2 regions of the Methylophilus flavus genome follow, and region 1 is predicted to be linked to the other one. Evidence: riboswitches for the same ligand, from Rfam matches in the RefSeq annotation. Region 1 holds a riboswitch; the other holds the start of a gene.
The links. Region 1 has a riboswitch for cobalamin ahead of nrdA (class 1a ribonucleoside-diphosphate reductase subunit alpha). Riboswitches for the same ligand answer to the same signal wherever they lie in the genome.
Positions count from the first base shown of each region.

Region 2: it holds a riboswitch for cobalamin, as region 1 does, so the genes downstream of both, ACFQ2T_RS07760 (TonB-dependent receptor domain-containing protein) here and nrdA (class 1a ribonucleoside-diphosphate reductase subunit alpha) in region 1, are expected to answer to the same signal.

Region 1 is NZ_JBHTLN010000007.1:189,365-197,627, forward strand. It holds gene ACFQ2T_RS14075 (OmpP1/FadL family transporter) at 1-1,197, opposite strand, end outside; gene ACFQ2T_RS14080 (sigma-70 family RNA polymerase sigma factor) at 1,407-1,925, shown strand; gene ACFQ2T_RS14085 (FecR domain-containing protein) at 1,929-2,918, shown strand; gene ACFQ2T_RS14090 (TonB-dependent siderophore receptor) at 3,016-5,445, shown strand; cobalamin riboswitch at 5,745-5,969, shown strand; gene nrdA (class 1a ribonucleoside-diphosphate reductase subunit alpha) at 6,095-8,263, shown strand, end outside.
Region 2 is NZ_JBHTLN010000001.1:1,561,519-1,569,781, reverse strand. It holds gene ACFQ2T_RS07770 (hypothetical protein) at 1-504, opposite strand, end outside; gene ACFQ2T_RS07765 (TonB-dependent receptor domain-containing protein) at 595-2,487, opposite strand; gene ACFQ2T_RS07760 (TonB-dependent receptor domain-containing protein) at 2,604-4,478, opposite strand; cobalamin riboswitch at 4,616-4,828, opposite strand; gene ACFQ2T_RS07755 (hypothetical protein) at 4,954-5,154, shown strand; gene ACFQ2T_RS07750 (cell division protein ZapA) at 5,158-5,460, shown strand; gene ACFQ2T_RS07745 (DUF2237 family protein) at 5,771-6,130, opposite strand; gene ACFQ2T_RS07740 (EVE domain-containing protein) at 6,246-6,710, shown strand; gene ACFQ2T_RS07735 (GGDEF domain-containing protein) at 6,760-7,932, shown strand.

The DNA of each region.
Region 1 (8,263 bases):
GTATTTGACGCTTACCGGCAACATCCACTCCACGCCGCCTGTCGCCAGCCAGTTCTGGTCTATCTTGCGCGCGGCGCCGAACGTCAGGTGGTGTTCAAGAATACCTGCCAGTAGCGGGTTGGTATTTACACGCGGAATCGGATTTTTGCCATAATTGTGGCCCGCATAAATTGTAGTCCGGTCATCCCAGTTGTAAGCAACGCCGGTGGCGATCACCCATTGGTCTTTCCAGTCAGCAGGAGCAGTGGGGAAAGGGTAAACAGCAGGCGCGGCAGGATTATTCGGTTTAGTGGCGCGTAACTTCACATCATTAATCGCATCGTCCCAGTTCATCCAGTTCAGCTTGAATGAAAGCAACCAGGCATCCGCTGGCTTAAATGCCAGACCGACAGCGACTTCACGCGGCAATGCAAAACCTTTGACTGATGCATCCGAATACTTCACCTGGCCCAATCCGGCACTGCTGTAATCGGCGACTAGCGTGCCGCCGGTGAGTGGTAATTCGGTTTTTTCCGTATAGGTGGCAGCCAGGGTCAGCGCGGGGGTGACACGATATTGCATGCCTATTTTGAACCCAGTGCGTAGTGCGGCCGCATCCTCCAATTTGTAACCGGAGAAGCCATTAATACCACCAAATGAAGTGTTAGCAAAAAAATCCTGTTCTATGCTGGCATAAACGATATTCAGGCTGGCACCCAGCGACAGCCTGTCGGTCACTTGACAGCCTATGCCAGGGATAATCTTGGCAATGCCGAATAGCGAAGAAAGATCATCACGGTTGCCAAAAGGCGTGCGGATTTTATCGAACACACCACCGGCGCCGCCTTGTGCGAAGAAGCCGATGCCCGCCGTGCAGGATGTGTCTTCCAGTGGCCGCGCATAGCCACCACCACCCAGAGGTGTGTAGCGGTTAGAGGCATGCTCTTCGTTGCGGGGATCTTTATGCACCAGGTCGGTGGTGCGCAGTATCGAACCAAACATGTCCAGCAGCGGTGCCTTGATCTGCGTCAGCCCGGCCGGGTTGGTATTCAGTGCGCTGGTATCGCGGGCGACTGCCACATCGGCACCGGCCATCAGGCTGGATTCGGCACCAAAGCCAATCAGGTTGATGCCGTTGGTGGCAAATGCAGTACTGCTGAGCATAGTCAAAGCCAGTGCGGTTGAAATCGGCAGAATAAAGAGGCGGGAGTAAGTCATTTGCGAATTTTTATTGAATGCGTTAAACGCATTTTCGCATAATCAAATAAAACTGAGTTGCGATAATAGAGTGGTAATTACATGGTATTTACCCGGAAATAACGGCAAGCCTTACACAAGAATAGCCGATGCATCACATACAGCTTTGCTATACCTAACGCCCATGAAATGTATATAATGAGAATAATTATCATTATTCTGCGTATAGTATGTCTTTTCAAGCGCCTGTTGGCCAGCAGAGCATTGCAGCACTTTACAATGACCACCATGGTTGGCTATTAGGCTGGTTGCATCGTAAGCTGGACTGCCCGCATTTAGCCACCGATTTAACACATGACACGTTTTTGCGGGTGATCACCAGGCCATCAACCCCGGATTGCCGTGAGCCCAAAGCGTATCTCACCACCATTGCACGAGGCTTGCTGATAGATCACTGGCGCCGGCAGGACGTTGAGCGCGCATGGCTGGAAACACTTTCTGTATTGCCGCAGCCGCTGGTCTCTTCACCTGAAGAATATATGCAGGTGCTTGAAGCGCTCTATCAGGTTGACCAGCTATTGAACAAGCTAAAGCCCAAAGTGCGTGAAGCTTTTCTGTTATCTCAGCTGGATGGGCTGACCTATAGCCAGATTGCAGAAAAATTAGGCGTGGGTGAGCGCATGATCAAAAAATATATGGCTCAGGCCATGCTGGCCTGTTTGTCAGCAGAACTTGTCGGCGCTGTTTAGAATATGACCAGGGAACAGCTGATTCTTAACCAGGCCTCTGAATGGTTTGCGGTGTTGCAGGATAAGCACTGTAGCGAGCAGGATTACCAGCAATGGCAAGCCTGGTTAGCACAGGATGCAGCGCATGCACGGGTCTGGCAACGTGTCGAGGCTTTAAGCAAGCCATTTCAAACGCTGGCAGAGAAAGTGCCGGCAAACCTGGCCCGTGAAACCTTGGACCAGGTCAAACACTCTGGCCGTCGTCAGGCCTTGCGCTTACTCGGGCTGGGCAGTACCGTCGTCGCCACTGGCTTGTTACTGCGTTATAGCCTGCCCTGGCAGGGATGGCGGCATGAATATGCCTTGGCCCACGCCGCCTACCGTACCCGCCTGGGTGAACGCTTGCGGTTCAAGTTGGCGGATGGCACACAGCTGACACTGAACACTGCCAGTATGGTTGATGTTGAATACGATGAACATTTGCGACGTATCATATTGCATCAAGGCGAGATACATGTGGAATCAGCACATGACACAATGGTAAAAGCCCGGCCTCTGGTAGTGGATACGTCCACGGCACGTATTACTGCACTGGGTACGCGGTTTACTGTGCGTAGTGACCTGCACTCAGGCCATGTTGCCGTATTTGACGGCGCTGTGCAGGTAGCTCCTGAAAAAACTGCACCATTGCGTGTAGAGGCGGGCCGGCAGGTACGATTTAATATAGCGCAAATCACACCTGACGGATTTGCCGAGCTGGCGCGTGAGGCCTGGTCAGCAGGTAAGCTGGTAGCCGATAACATTGCATTACGTGATTTCATCGACGAGTTGTCGCGTTACACACCGCTTACCATCCATGTCAGTCCTGACACGGCGAAATTACGGTTGGTAGGTGTGTATTCTATTGCGAATCCAGCCAGTGATATCCCTGTGATTCTGGCAGCACTTGAACATGCATTACCGATACATGTTCAGAAAACTTCCCCTGCAAATTTAACTATCATCCCCAGGTAAACATTAATTTTTTTCGCAATACAGTTCCCTTTTTTGCAACTCATCCGGCATAGCAGATGAAAGTATCTGAAAAGTTTAAATCTGGAGCCTGATTTTTATGCAAAAACCTTCTTTAAAACCACGACGGATGTTGGCAACAGCGGTGAGTGTCGCTATCACAACTGCCGCAATGACCAGCCTTGGTCTGATCACGCCTGCTTATGTGCAGGCTGCAGAAGCCAGCTATAGTTTCAACATCCCTGCCGGACCCTTATCAACAGCATTGACTCAGGTGGCTTTAACCACAGGTGTAAACCTGACAGCAGATGCAGCGCTGACTAACGGTAAAAATGCAAGTGCGTTAAAGGGTTCTTTAACACTTCATCAGGCACTAACGAAATTGCTGGCTGGAAGTGGTTTAGAAGCAGTGCAATCTGGCAATGGCTATGTATTGCGAACTGCGGTGATTGCAGCACCAGCAGCAGCCAAAGCTGACGATGTGTTACCTGAAGTCAGCGTCAATGCCAAGGTTGAAAAAGAGCATGCCTACGGCCCGGTGATTGGCTATGTGGCCAAGCGCACCGCCACTGCGACCAAAACCGATACCCCCATTATTGAAACACCGCAATCTGTTAGCGTGATTACTGCTGACCAGATCGCTGACCAGAAGGCCATGTCCATCCAGGAAGCCTTACGTTACAGCGCCGGTGTCGTTGCGGACCAGTATGGCCAGGATTCCCGGTCTGATGGCTATGCCATCCGTGGCATGGATGCAGTGCAGTATCTTGATGGCCTGCGTCAGATCAACACATTCTATTCGGAAACCACCCGGCCGGACCCTTACATGATGGAGCGGATAGAGGTGCTTCGCGGGCCAGCGGCTACCTTGTACGGGCAGGGGGGTGTTGGCGGCATTATCAACCTGGTCAGTAAACGGCCACTGACCGAAGCACGCCGCGAGATCGGTGTGTCGCTCGGCAATTATGACTTCAAGCAGATACAGGCGGATTTCACAGGCCCGGTGGCAGATAGTGATAGCTTGTTTTACCGGCTGGTGATGGTCGGTAAAGACACTGATACCCAGATTGATCACGTTTTCCAGAAACGTACATTATTTGCGCCGTCACTGACCTGGAAGCCGAATGACAAAACCAATCTTACTTTGATTGCACGTTATCAACTGGACGACGCTTTACCAACACCCCAGTTTCTACCGGTCTACGGCGTGCTGAGACCCAATCCGAATGGACGTATTCCTTATGATAATTATTTAGGTGAGCCGGGTGTTGATAAATACGTCAGTGAATCGACCCATCTGGGGTATATTTTCGATCATCAGGTGAATGACACATGGTCTGTGCGACAAAATTTGCGCTGGACCAAAAGCCGCAATAATTACACTTCCCTGTACGTCAATTCGTTTACGTTTAATCCGGATGTGAACCCTTTTCCCACGCCAGACCAACGCACATTGCCACGTTACTACGATGTATCGAAAACACAGACCTACACGCTCAATGTAGATACCAATGCCAAAGCGCAATTCGATATCGGAAATACTTTCCATACCGTGCTGGTCGGTCTTGATTATGCCCGTTTCCGTAAAGTCGGCGTTGCTGGGTTCGATCTCGGCAATGCGAACCTGATCGATATCTATGATCCTGTCTACGGCAACATCGATTCTTTGCCGACACTGTCGGCAACACCTGAAACCAAGATGATGCAGACTGGCCTGTATGTGCAGGACCAGATCAAATTCGATCAGCACTGGGTGCTGACGGCTGGCTTGCGCCGTGACAAGGCAGAAAACAACAGCGAAGGTGTAATCCCGCAGGAAACTTATAAGACGACACAGCGATACGGCCTGAACTACCTGTTTGATAATGGCTGGGCACCATACGTCAGTTACGCAGAGTCTTTCCTGCCACTGAATAACCTGTCGGTCAGTGGTGGCTATCTGAAACCGCAGGAAGGCAAGCAGTGGGAGGTCGGCCTGAAATACATGCCTGCAAATTCTCCGACACGCTTCACCATTGCCGCTTACGATCTTGAAGATGAAAACCGGGCCATTTTTGTCATGAGTAACCTCTATACGCAAAAAGGCAAAATCACCTCGCGAGGAATCGAGATGGAGGCTGCCACCAGTTTTGGTGACCGCTGGGATGTGATCGGTTCTTACAGTTTCACCCAGGCCAAATACGGTATTACCGACAATCCCCTGGAAAAAGGTCAACAGGTAGAAGCCATTCCTAAACACCTGGCTTCAGGCTGGTTGACCAACCGATTCACGATTGGCGATATCAGCGGGTTCAGGGCAGGGTTGGGTGTTCGCTATATTGGTGAATCTTTCAATTCCACCCATATCGTGAAAACCCCTGATGTCACATTGTTTGATGCGATGCTAGGCCTGGATTACGGCAACTGGCGTTATACACTCAATGCCAGCAACCTGACTGACAGGGAATATGTCTCTACCTGCCTGACACGAGGCGATTGCTGGATAGGTGCACGACGCGCCGCCATCGCCACTGCAACCTATACCTGGTAATTTGGTATGAGTGCTTAATCAACGCAGGCGTATACCGAACCAGGTTTACTCACTTGCATTTGATTGTGTAAAGACCGGCCATCATGGCCGGTCTTTTGCGTTTAAGACGCGAATCAATATGTTTCAGCTTTGTAACATTCAATGCGCAATTCAATCAAAAATGCAATGCATTTTCTCAAAATTTTATTAAAAAAATTCTTAAAACATATTCTTTAATAGAAACAATACCTTGTCTATGAAAGCTAGACTTTACAACTATATCTTGTGTTTTGACTGATTGAAAAGCCATAGATATTGTTTTATAGTCGCATCCATACGGTTTGCAGGAGAAACACTTCTTCTGCATTTAAAAGGGAATCTGGTGCGTGAAACACTGCACAGTGTTCATCAAGCCAGGGCTGCCCCCGCAACTGTGATCAGCGAGTTGTTTGCGAACACTTAAAGCCACTGAAGCAATTCGGGAAGGCGACAGCAAATAATCATGACCTGAGAGCCAGGAGACCGACCGTATTTTTACTTGTTAACGTTTGAGGCGGGGTGTCCTCGGCAATAGCAGTGCATTCATCATCATCTGGATCTCCAGATCAGGCATGTTTTGCGTTTGCGTCTTTGCTGCAGTCCCTCCGCTTCCTGAATTTGGGAGCCATCAATGTCAAAATACGAATCCATGCAAGCCACCAAGCGTGATGGCCGCAAGGAACCTATCAATCTCGACAAGATTCATCGTGTGATTGATTGGGCAGCACAGGGCTTGAACAATGTGTCTGTGTCGCAGGTTGAGTTGCGCTCCCATATCCAGTTTTACGATGGCATTCGTACTGACGACATTCATGAAACCATCATCAAATCTGCGGCTGACCTGATCTCGGAAGAGACGCCGGATTACCAGTACCTGTCAGCGCGCCTGTCGATTTTCCACCTGCGCAAAATCGCCTATGGCCAGTTTGAGCCTCCGCACCTGTTTGACCATGTCACCAACCTGACCGAGCTTGGCAAATACGACCAGCACCTGCTGCGTGATTACAGTCGTGAAGAATTCGATGTGCTGAATGGCTATATCGACCATTGGCGCGATATGAACTTCTCCTATGCGGCAGTCAAGCAGCTGGAAGGTAAATACCTGGTACAAAACCGCGTCACCAAGAAGATCTACGAGAGCCCGCAGTTCCTGTACATCCTGGTCGCCATGTGCCTGTTTGCCAACTACAAAGGCCAGGTGCGTCTGGACCTGATCAAGCGTTTCTACGACGCCGTGTCTACCTTCAAGATCTCGCTGCCTACGCCTATCATGTCCGGCGTGCGTACGCCTACGCGCCAGTTCAGCTCCTGCGTGCTGATCGAGTGTGGCGATAGCCTGGATAGCATCAACGCGACGACTAGTGCGATTGTGAAGTATGTCTCACAACGTGCAGGTATAGGCGTCAACGCTGGACGTATCCGCGCGCTGGGTAGTGAGATCCGTGGCGGCGAAGCACAACATACCGGTTGCCTGCCGTTCTACAAACTGTTCCAGTCTGCCGTGAAATCCTGCTCGCAGGGTGGTGTGCGTGGCGGTGCGGCAACCTTGTTCTACCCGTTGTGGCACCTGGAAGTCGAATCCCTGCTGGTGTTGAAAAACAACCGTGGCGTGGAAGAAAACCGCGTGCGCCACCTTGATTACGGCGTGCAGATCAACCGCCTGATGTACCAGCGCCTGATCAAGAGCCAGAACATCACCTTGTTCTCGCCGCATGATGTGCCTGGCTTATATGACGCCTTCTTTGCCGACCAGGATGAGTTCGAGCGCCTATATACCCAATACGAAGCCGATGAAAGCATACGCAAACGCACGCTGCCAGCCGTTGAACTGTTCTCGCTGATGATGCAGGAGCGTGCAGGTACCGGCCGTATCTACATCCAGAACGTAGACCATTGCAACACGCACAGCCCGTTTGATCCGGCTGTGGCACCGGTGCGCCAGTCCAATCTGTGTATGGAGATCGCACTGCCGACCAATGCCCTGAATGACATCAACGATACCGAAGGTGAAATCGCCTTGTGTACCTTGTCCGCATTCAACCTGGGTGCGCTGGAGTCATTAGATGAACTTGAAGGCCTGGCTGACCTGGTGGTACGCGCACTGGATGCCTTGCTGGAATACCAGGATTACCCGGTAAAAGCCGCCTTGAGCGCTACTGATAAACGTCGCTCACTCGGCGTGGGTGTCATCAACTATGCTTATTACCTGGCGAAAAACGGCACCAACTACACCAGCGATGAAGCACTGGGCCTGACGCACCGTACTTTTGAGGCGATCCAGTTCTACCTGCTCAAGGCTTCCGTGCAACTCGCACGTGAGTTTGGTCCATGTGGCGCTTTCCAGGAAACCACTTATGCCAAAGGTACCCTGCCGATCGATACCTACAAGAAAGATCTGGACGCGGTATGCAGCGAGCCATTGCTGCTGGATTGGGAAAGCCTGCGCACCGAGATTCAGAAAGACGGCCTGCGCAACTCTACCCTGACGGCCTTGATGCCATCAGAAACCTCCAGCCAGATCGCCAATGCGACCAATGGTATTGAGCCACCGCGTGGCCTGGTATCCGTCAAGCAATCCAAAGACGGCATCCTGCGCCAGGTCGTGCCAGAGATTGACCGTCTGCGTGACCAGTACCAGTTGCTGTGGAAAATGCCTAACAACGAGGGTTACCTCAAGCTGGTGGGCATTATGCAGAAGTTTGTTGACCAGTCGATTTCTGCCAACACCAACTACGACCCGACCCGTTTTGAAGGTGGCCGTGTGCCGATGAAGCAACTGTTGAAAGACTTGCTGCAGGTG
Region 2 (8,263 bases), on a different contig from region 1:
TATCCATAACGCAATCGCTTCCAGTTGTTTAGGATAGTATTTCACCAGTCGCGCGCCGAATTCCACCAGGGTAGGGTTGGCGTAACGGCCACCGAAAAAGTAGAAACCGCCGCTGGAGAACAATTCTGCAATGGCAGAAGCCACTACGACCACTCCCGCCAGTTTGAACAGGCTGCTGAATTCCCAGCTGGTATTGTCCTCCGTCCAGCGACCTGCCAGCCACATGGTGCCGTACGCTGGCAGCAAGAAACCGTAAGCAGGTGTCACGCAGAAGTTGCTGACGCCACCCCAGGTCACTGCCGCCAGGTCCAGCCCTGCACATAGCGCCAGCAAGGCAACGAACATAATGGTAGAGCGCAGGTAGTAGCCGGCAATAAAGAAAGCTGCATATGAAGCGCTAGGCAGAAAATCGATTGAAGCGAAATGATGGCCGCGCGTGACGATGACCATCAGTGCAATGACCAATGCGATTGCCAGAGATTGAGTTGAAATTTTACGTGGCATGCCAACGACTCCCAAATTTTATTAAATTAGCTAGGGGTGGATTTTAGCCCAATTCCATCTGGCTTGGTCAAAATCCACCCGTGGCAAACATTACTTCATGTCATAACTCAGACTGACGAATACGTTGGTGCCCATGGTGTTGTAGTCCGGATTATTAGGCGATACCAGGCTTCTCGTAGTTGCGAGAACATAATTCTTATCCAGGATGTTGTTAGCGCGTGCCTGCAAGCGCCAGTTGTGATTCACTTGATAAGCCAGCGTCGTATTCAATAAAGCATATCCGCCCAATGAAATCTGGTTAGAAGTGTCATTGTAGCGTTGCGAAGCGGCAGTCAATTCTGTTGACCAGTCCCAGGCGCCATTTCTGTATTGCAATACCAAATTGCCAAAACGCTGGGCACGCCTGATCAGCAGGTTGTCGGTTGCATCCACACGAGGAGACTGCACGGTCAGGTTACCGGACAGAAACCAGTTTTCAGCCAATGCCAGGCTACTCTCTAAGGTCATGCCCTGAATTTCTATCTTGCCGGCATTCACGGCACAGCCGTTAGTAAAGCCAGGTGGGCAATCCGCACGAGGTGCATTCTGGATAAAGTTGCGGATATGGTTATCGAATACAGTGATTTTGGTCTGTAATTGTTGACCCTGGTAGCGCAGGCTGGCCTCGATATTATCGGCCTTTTCCGAAAGCAGATCAGGGTTGCCGAAGGCAACAGCGTATAGCTGGTTAAATGTTGGTGCCCTGAAAGAAGAACCATATTGCGTAGTAAATAGCCACGCCGGAGAAAATGCATAACCATAGCCAACACCGCCAGTGGTGTAGTTGCCGAACTGGCTGTTATGGTCTTCACGCAATGACAGCTGGGTGCTATGCGCGTCAAACTTGCCAACATAACCGATAACAAAAGCATCGTTACTGCGACTTCTGTCCAGTGTAAGTCTGCCGGTGGACTGTGTTAACACTTCCTGCTCCAGCCTGTCATAGGCAAAGGTCAGTGTGCCATTGGAGAGCTTGTAATCATGTTGCCATGACAGCTGATGTTGTTCTGTCTCAATATTGCTATTGGTGCGCGCAGTGCCAACGCTATATGACTGGTCGCGGCCTATGCTGTATTGTACTTTGCTGTTCCAGTTGTCAGTCAGTGCATTTCTAAGTGTCAGGCCATAGCCTTGCTGGTAACGCTCTAGATAATTGCCGATAAAGTTACTGTCGTATTGGTTCCTGCCTTTGCTTTCCAGATAGTTCAAGCCCAATGAATGGCCTGGCGCAAATTCAAGGTCAGCATATGCGGTACCACTAAAGTTGTTGTATCCGTCGCGGTCTTGCTCGGCTACAGCAGGCGGCCGTTTTTTTGCGCTGATACCACGGGTATCATAACTGCTGACTTGCGCACCGAATTTCAACGCCTGAAAAGCCGTGTCAAAACCTGCGTTGCCACTGTAAGAGTCGTAACTGCCTGCACCTGCACTGGCATATAAATGGGTGTTATTACTTTTGCCTCGTTTGGTAAAAATCTGGATCACACCGCCAATCGCATCCGAGCCATAAAGGCTGGAAGCCGGTCCGCGCAAAATTTCGATACGGTCTATTAATGCCAGCGGGATATTCTCAAATGCGGTAGTGCCGGTGGTACCCGAGTTGATGCGTACGCCATCGACCAGCACAATCAACTGGTTATCGTTAGTGCCGCGTAACCCGATATTACTGCTGGTTCCCATGCCGCCATTGGTATAGGTTTCTACGCCAGGTTGTAGTCTTAACAGGTCCGCAATTGAACCGCCGCGCAAGCGGTTGATTTCTTCGCTATCTATCACCGTGATATCTCCGGTGACGGTTTTGGTGGATTGAGATGTCCTGCTGGCAGTGACCACGACTTCGTCCAGATCAGGGGTTGCCAGCGTTTCTGCTGCAAAGGTACTGCTTGTAAAAAGACCAAATATAAAACCAGCCAGATTGAGCAGTTTCCCGATAATTTCTTTCATCTATCTTTCCTAAGTACGTTCGATTCCAAACACTGATTCCAGTAGATGGAAGGGTAAGGCGATGTGATCGCCTGTACTCCGATTTATTATTAATTTAACGCTGTTTTATTAGCAAACTATTGGGGTTCGTATCGGATATTGACGAACACGTTTGCGCCAGGGGTGTTATACGCAAAACCTGTTGTGGCCGGGTTGCCATCAAGCGCCAAGCGGTAATCTTTATCAAAGATATTGTTGGCGCGCGCCTGCAATGTCCAGTCACGCTGAAGTTTGTACTGCGCAGTTAAGTTGAAAATAGTATAGCCACCCATACGCAGCGTATTGGCTGCATCGTTGTAGCGCTCGGATGACGTCACCATCTCGGCACCAAAGCGCCAGTCTTGCAAGGTATAACCAAGGTTGAGCTGACCATGCCTATTAGCACGGCGTACCAGCAAATTGTCAGAAGCATCATCCCGTGGAGATTGAATGTCGGCGCTACCACTTAAGTCTAAGTTATCCCAGCGATGACTTGCCGCTAGCGTTAATCCGCGGATGGTTGCCTTATTCAAGTTAACAGGAATGAAGGCACTGTCCAGAATAATAAGGTCACGGATTTTGTTTTCATAGGCTGTGATTGAGGCGCTTGTCGCGTCTTCGCGGTAACGTAAGCTGGCCTCCAGGTTATCCGACTTCTCAGGCCTAAGGTTTGGATTGCTGGTGACAAAGCCAAACGAATCGGGGAAAAACAGATCATTAAAAGACGGTGCCTTAAACGCTGATCCGTAGCTGCCGCTGATCCGCCAAGCGTCATTGATTTGATAGCCATAGCCCAAGCCGCCGGTGACATTGTTGCCAAAGCTGGAATTATGGTCTTCACGGACGCTCGCCTGGAAAGTATGTGCTTGAATGTTAGCAACATAACTGGCTACATAGCCTTCATTAGTGCGCTTGGTATTTTTAAATTCGGTGGTTGAGTCTACTTTATCTTCCAGCCTGTCATACATCAATGTCAGTACACCCACAGGTAAGGAGATATCATTTTGCCAGTTCAATTGGTCTTGTTTTGTTCTGAATAAGCTTCGAGTCGGGGCTGCAAAATCTGCCGAGTATGTGACTGATTCATCAACTCCCTGACCAATACGCACTGTCGAATGCCAGTTATCTAAAATCTGATTTTTGCTAAATAGAGACCAGGCATTGTTTTCAATATCTGCGTGATCAGAATAGGCTGGGTTAAACGCCGATGTTAAGTTGAACCTGTTGTCGAAACGCGTGCGGCCTTTGCTGTGAATGAAAGTCAAACCCAATTCATGACCTTCCGCAATGAGCTGAGACAGACTTCCGCTTACTGCAAAGTTACGATAGCCATCTTTATCATTCAAGTTTGAGTTCGCTGTATCGTAGGCTGAAAAGCCATTTGTCTTATTGGCGGAAACATTGATGGCATAGGTAGTGTCAGCTTGTTTGCCGCGTAACCCTGCTTCTACCAAGGTCGTGTCATAAGTGCCAAAGCCTAAATTTGCATAAGGTTTAAAACCAGCTACGCCTTTTTTAGTGAAGATCTGGATTACGCCGCCAATCGCATCCTGACCATATAAACTTGAAGCAGGTCCCCTGACGATTTCAATGCGGTCGATATGTTGCACCGGGATATTTTCCAGCGTGGTCGTACCAGCAGTGGCTGACTGCATGCGGACACCGTCAATCAATACTACAACATGGCCAGTATTGGTGCCTCGCATGAATATGCCTGAGGTTTTGCCTGCACCGCCAGTATTGGATATTTCGATTCCCGCTTGTCGTTGCAGTACTTCAATTAGCGTATTTTGACCTGCGCGTTTGATTTCTTCGCTACCGATGACGGTAGTATCAGCAATCACGGTTTCCTGAAGTTGGGGTGTGCGGGTTGCTGTAACAACGACTTCATCTAGTGTGGTGTTATCGTTTGCATGAGCGAACTCGCTTAAAGTAGTCAGGCCGATCAGGCCTTTAAGAATGGCTTTTTTCATTATCTTGTCCCTGGTTCATATGCGACCCCGCATATGGGTTATTGGGCGATACCAGGGGGTAGAGACAATGAATTTAGAGTTGCTATGAGAAGCAAGAATAGAAATACACTATCAGACACCGTCACCCCGCGGTATTGCAAATGGTTGGTTGTGAGGCCGGTCTCCGGGCTTGCAAGTTTTGATCTATCGCCTTCCCGAGTGTGTACTCAGTGGCATGTTGATAGACCCGCACTTGCTTACCGTTGCGGGGGCAGCACAGGCATTGCGAATGTGAATTCACGCACCTGTTTCCCAGTTTCACTCTTGGCTGTAAGAACACAGCTTTGAGCACCTGACAACTGGCGTCATTTTAGTTGAAAGCGCCTGCTTTTGCGAGTAAACATTCACTGGGCTAGCAAGCTGAGATTGTTAATTTACTTTGAAAAACTACGCTTAGCTATTGACCACAATCATTTTTTTCATTGATAATGGTTCGATGGATGCTGATCTGAAAAGTTTGGAAGAGCGTGTGGCGAAGTTAATTGCGCTGTGTCATCACTTGCGTGAAGACAATGGCCAGTTACGTCAGGAAGTGGCGAAACTGCACCAGGAGTCGCAATCGCTCAAGCTGAATATGACGCAAGCCAGCGTACAGTTGGAAAAATTATTGTCTGCACTGCCACAGGAAGGTCAATAAGCGATGGCTAAACAACCAATCGATATTGAGATCATGGGTCGCGCGTTTAGTGTGACCTGTACCGATGAAGAGCGCGATGTGATTGTGCAGGCGGTCGGCTACCTTGATGGTAAAATGCGTGAAATCCGCGATGCGGGCAAAATGGTCAGTGTAGAGCGCATTGCCATCATGGCGGCACTGAATATCACACATGAATTATTGAATACCCGCAGTGATGGCGTGGATGTGGGCGATGTTAAAAAGCGCATCACGACCATGCAACAGCAAATGGATGAAGTGTTATCCAGTCAACATAAATTGTTGTAATCCGCTTAACTTCATAAAATATTCACCGTCAATATAAGTAATTGGCGTATCATTTTTTATACGGTGTGCTTTTAAGAAGGTGTATTAAGGCGTTGCCTGAGTCTAAATTCCTTGAACTAGTCTTTGTTATAGGTTTCGGCTCATCAGGTGCTGTGCGATCGCACTAAGTTGGGATATCTTTTAAGACTCCCTTGGCGTGTGAACCTAATGTACCTTAGGCTGTTACCACCTGAACTTTTTGGTTCAGGATTATGGCTCAGGTAACCCCTTAATATACCTTCTTAAAAGCACATTTTTTTGTCTCTGCAGCCTATCTCAAGGCGTGGTACATCAAGTCAGCCAGGCTGACCACTTCCAGGCAACTTTCATCGCACGATTCCAGCACCACCGGTGGCGCATAGCCAGCTTCACTGGCTTCCAGCCAGCGGCGTGCACACACGCACCACCGGTCACCTGCATGCAGTCCGGGAAAGCCGTAATCAGGCATAGGGGTGGATAAGTCGTTACCCTGTGCAGTGGAAAATGCCAGAAACTCATCCGTCATTTCTGCACATATGGTGTGCCTGCCTCTATCTTCCGGATGAAAACCGCAACAGCCATCGCGCATGAAGCCGGTGACGGGATGTGTGCTACAAGGGATAAGCAGGGTGCCGAGGACGTTTTTAGCCATGATGTAATGTGGGGTGACTTTGGTTTATGATACTGGGGTTTATAAGATGTCGGGTGTTTGTGGCACTGGCATTTATGATACTGGACATTTGCATGAGGGAAGAAGGTTTTAACAGATGGCACGTTATTGGCTGATGAAGTCCGAACCATCGGATGTTTCGATTGATGATCTGGCGGGCCTGCCTAATCAAAGCATAGACTGGTATGGCGTACGCAATTACCAGGCGCGTAATTTCATGCGCGACCAGATGAAAGTGGGTGATGGGGTGCTGTTCTACCATTCCAACTGCGAGGTGCCGGGCATTGTGGGTATTTGTGAGGTGAGCACACTGGCTTACCCGGACAAGTTTCAGTTTGTGCCTGGGCACAAGTATTTTGATCCAAAATCCACCTCGGAGAATCCTCGCTGGGTGAATGTGGATGTCAGGCTGGTGCGTAAAACACGGATGCTGAGCCTGAAAGAATTACGCGAAATACCCGAGCTTGCCAATATGCGCACCTTGCAAAAAGGGAACCGATTGTCGATTACACCAGTCGATCCCAAAGAGTGGGCGTTTATCACCAAGTTGCTAGATGCATAAAGCCTTGCCTGGAGGCATGCTACATGTTGTTAGGTCTATGGAATAAAGCATGAAAAGACAGCGCAAAAAGGCGGTGTTATATATCCTTGTTGCCGGGTTTTTGATCGCTTTTATCGGCGCGCTGTTATTTCTGTGGATTTATTTTTCCAGTATGCGCGAGATGCACCAGACTACGCGCAATCTTTATGAGCAGCCGTTTGCGGTTTCTAATGCCGCGCTGGAATTAAAGGCCGATCTATATCAGATCCGCAGCAGCCTGCTTTACGCGACCTTGATCCAGGCCGATGCCAGAGCAATGGGCGAAACCATCACCTTTATTGAAGCGCACGAGCGGCTGGCAGAAAACAATATCCGCATCATGCAGCACAGCTATTCCGGTGACCCGCAACAAATCGTCAATCTGCAGAAAAAGTGGCAGGCACTGAACCAGGTGCGGGACATGATCTTGCAAAAGCTGGAAGATGCCAGGTTCGACGACGCCAACCGTTTGATAGAGACCGAGTGGACCTCCCGCTTTTCAGAAGTGGCGCGGCTGAATGAATCCATCCTCGCCTATGCTAACCAGCGCGCCAATCAATATGTGGAAGAAAGTCAGCAACGGCTGCAACGTCATACCAAAGCGGGTTTGATTTATGCGTCTTTGTTATTGTCCCTCTTTCTGCTGGTCAGTGTATTTGTGGTGTGGCGCATCTACCAGCTCCATATTGAGGCAGACAAATTTGCCTTCACTGATTTTTTGACCGGCATCGCCAACCGCCGTCATTTCATGCATGAGCTGGAGTCCGAAATCAGGCGCAGTCAGCGCTATGAGGCGCCATTCTCATTCGCCATGGTCGATATCGATCATTTCAAGAAAATCAATGACCAGCATGGCCACCACGCAGGCGATCTGATCTTGCAGAATTTCTGCCTCAGGTGCGTCAATGCATTGCGCACCAGTGATATGGTCGGCAGGCTGGGTGGCGAAGAATTTGGCATCCTGATGCCGATGACCGATCTGCACGAAGCCGCCCGTGTCATAGAGCGCCTGCGCTCTGAAATTGACCATAGTGTGCTGGTGGAAAATGGCGAGAAAATCCACTATACCGCTTCTTTCGGGCTGGTTTCTACCTCACAACTCAATGACGAGCAAGGCCTGGCACATATGATGCGCATGGCTGATGCGGCCTTATATTCAGCCAAGCAGCAAGGGCGTAACCGCGTATTTATTGCCAATCATTAAGCTTGTATCTCTGCTTATTTTCCCAGCGCATCAAAATCAAACCAACCGCATTCAAGATGCGGTTTTTTTATTTCTCTCAGTCACTTCAACCTTTGAAATTTTGCTGATGTGATTAGTTAGTGCGTAAATCAATGGTGCATGTGCATTCGGTGTGCAAGCCGGAATTTTACGCACTTTAATAGTGCGTCGAGCTAAGCCGTTGCTTTGGAATTTATAGTTTTGATAGGCGGTTTCCCTTTATAAACTCCCTCACTTCCTTTTAGGTTTTATTCGTTAAATATATGATTATTAAGTATTTATTATGTGTTCAATAAATGGTTAAAGCGAATAT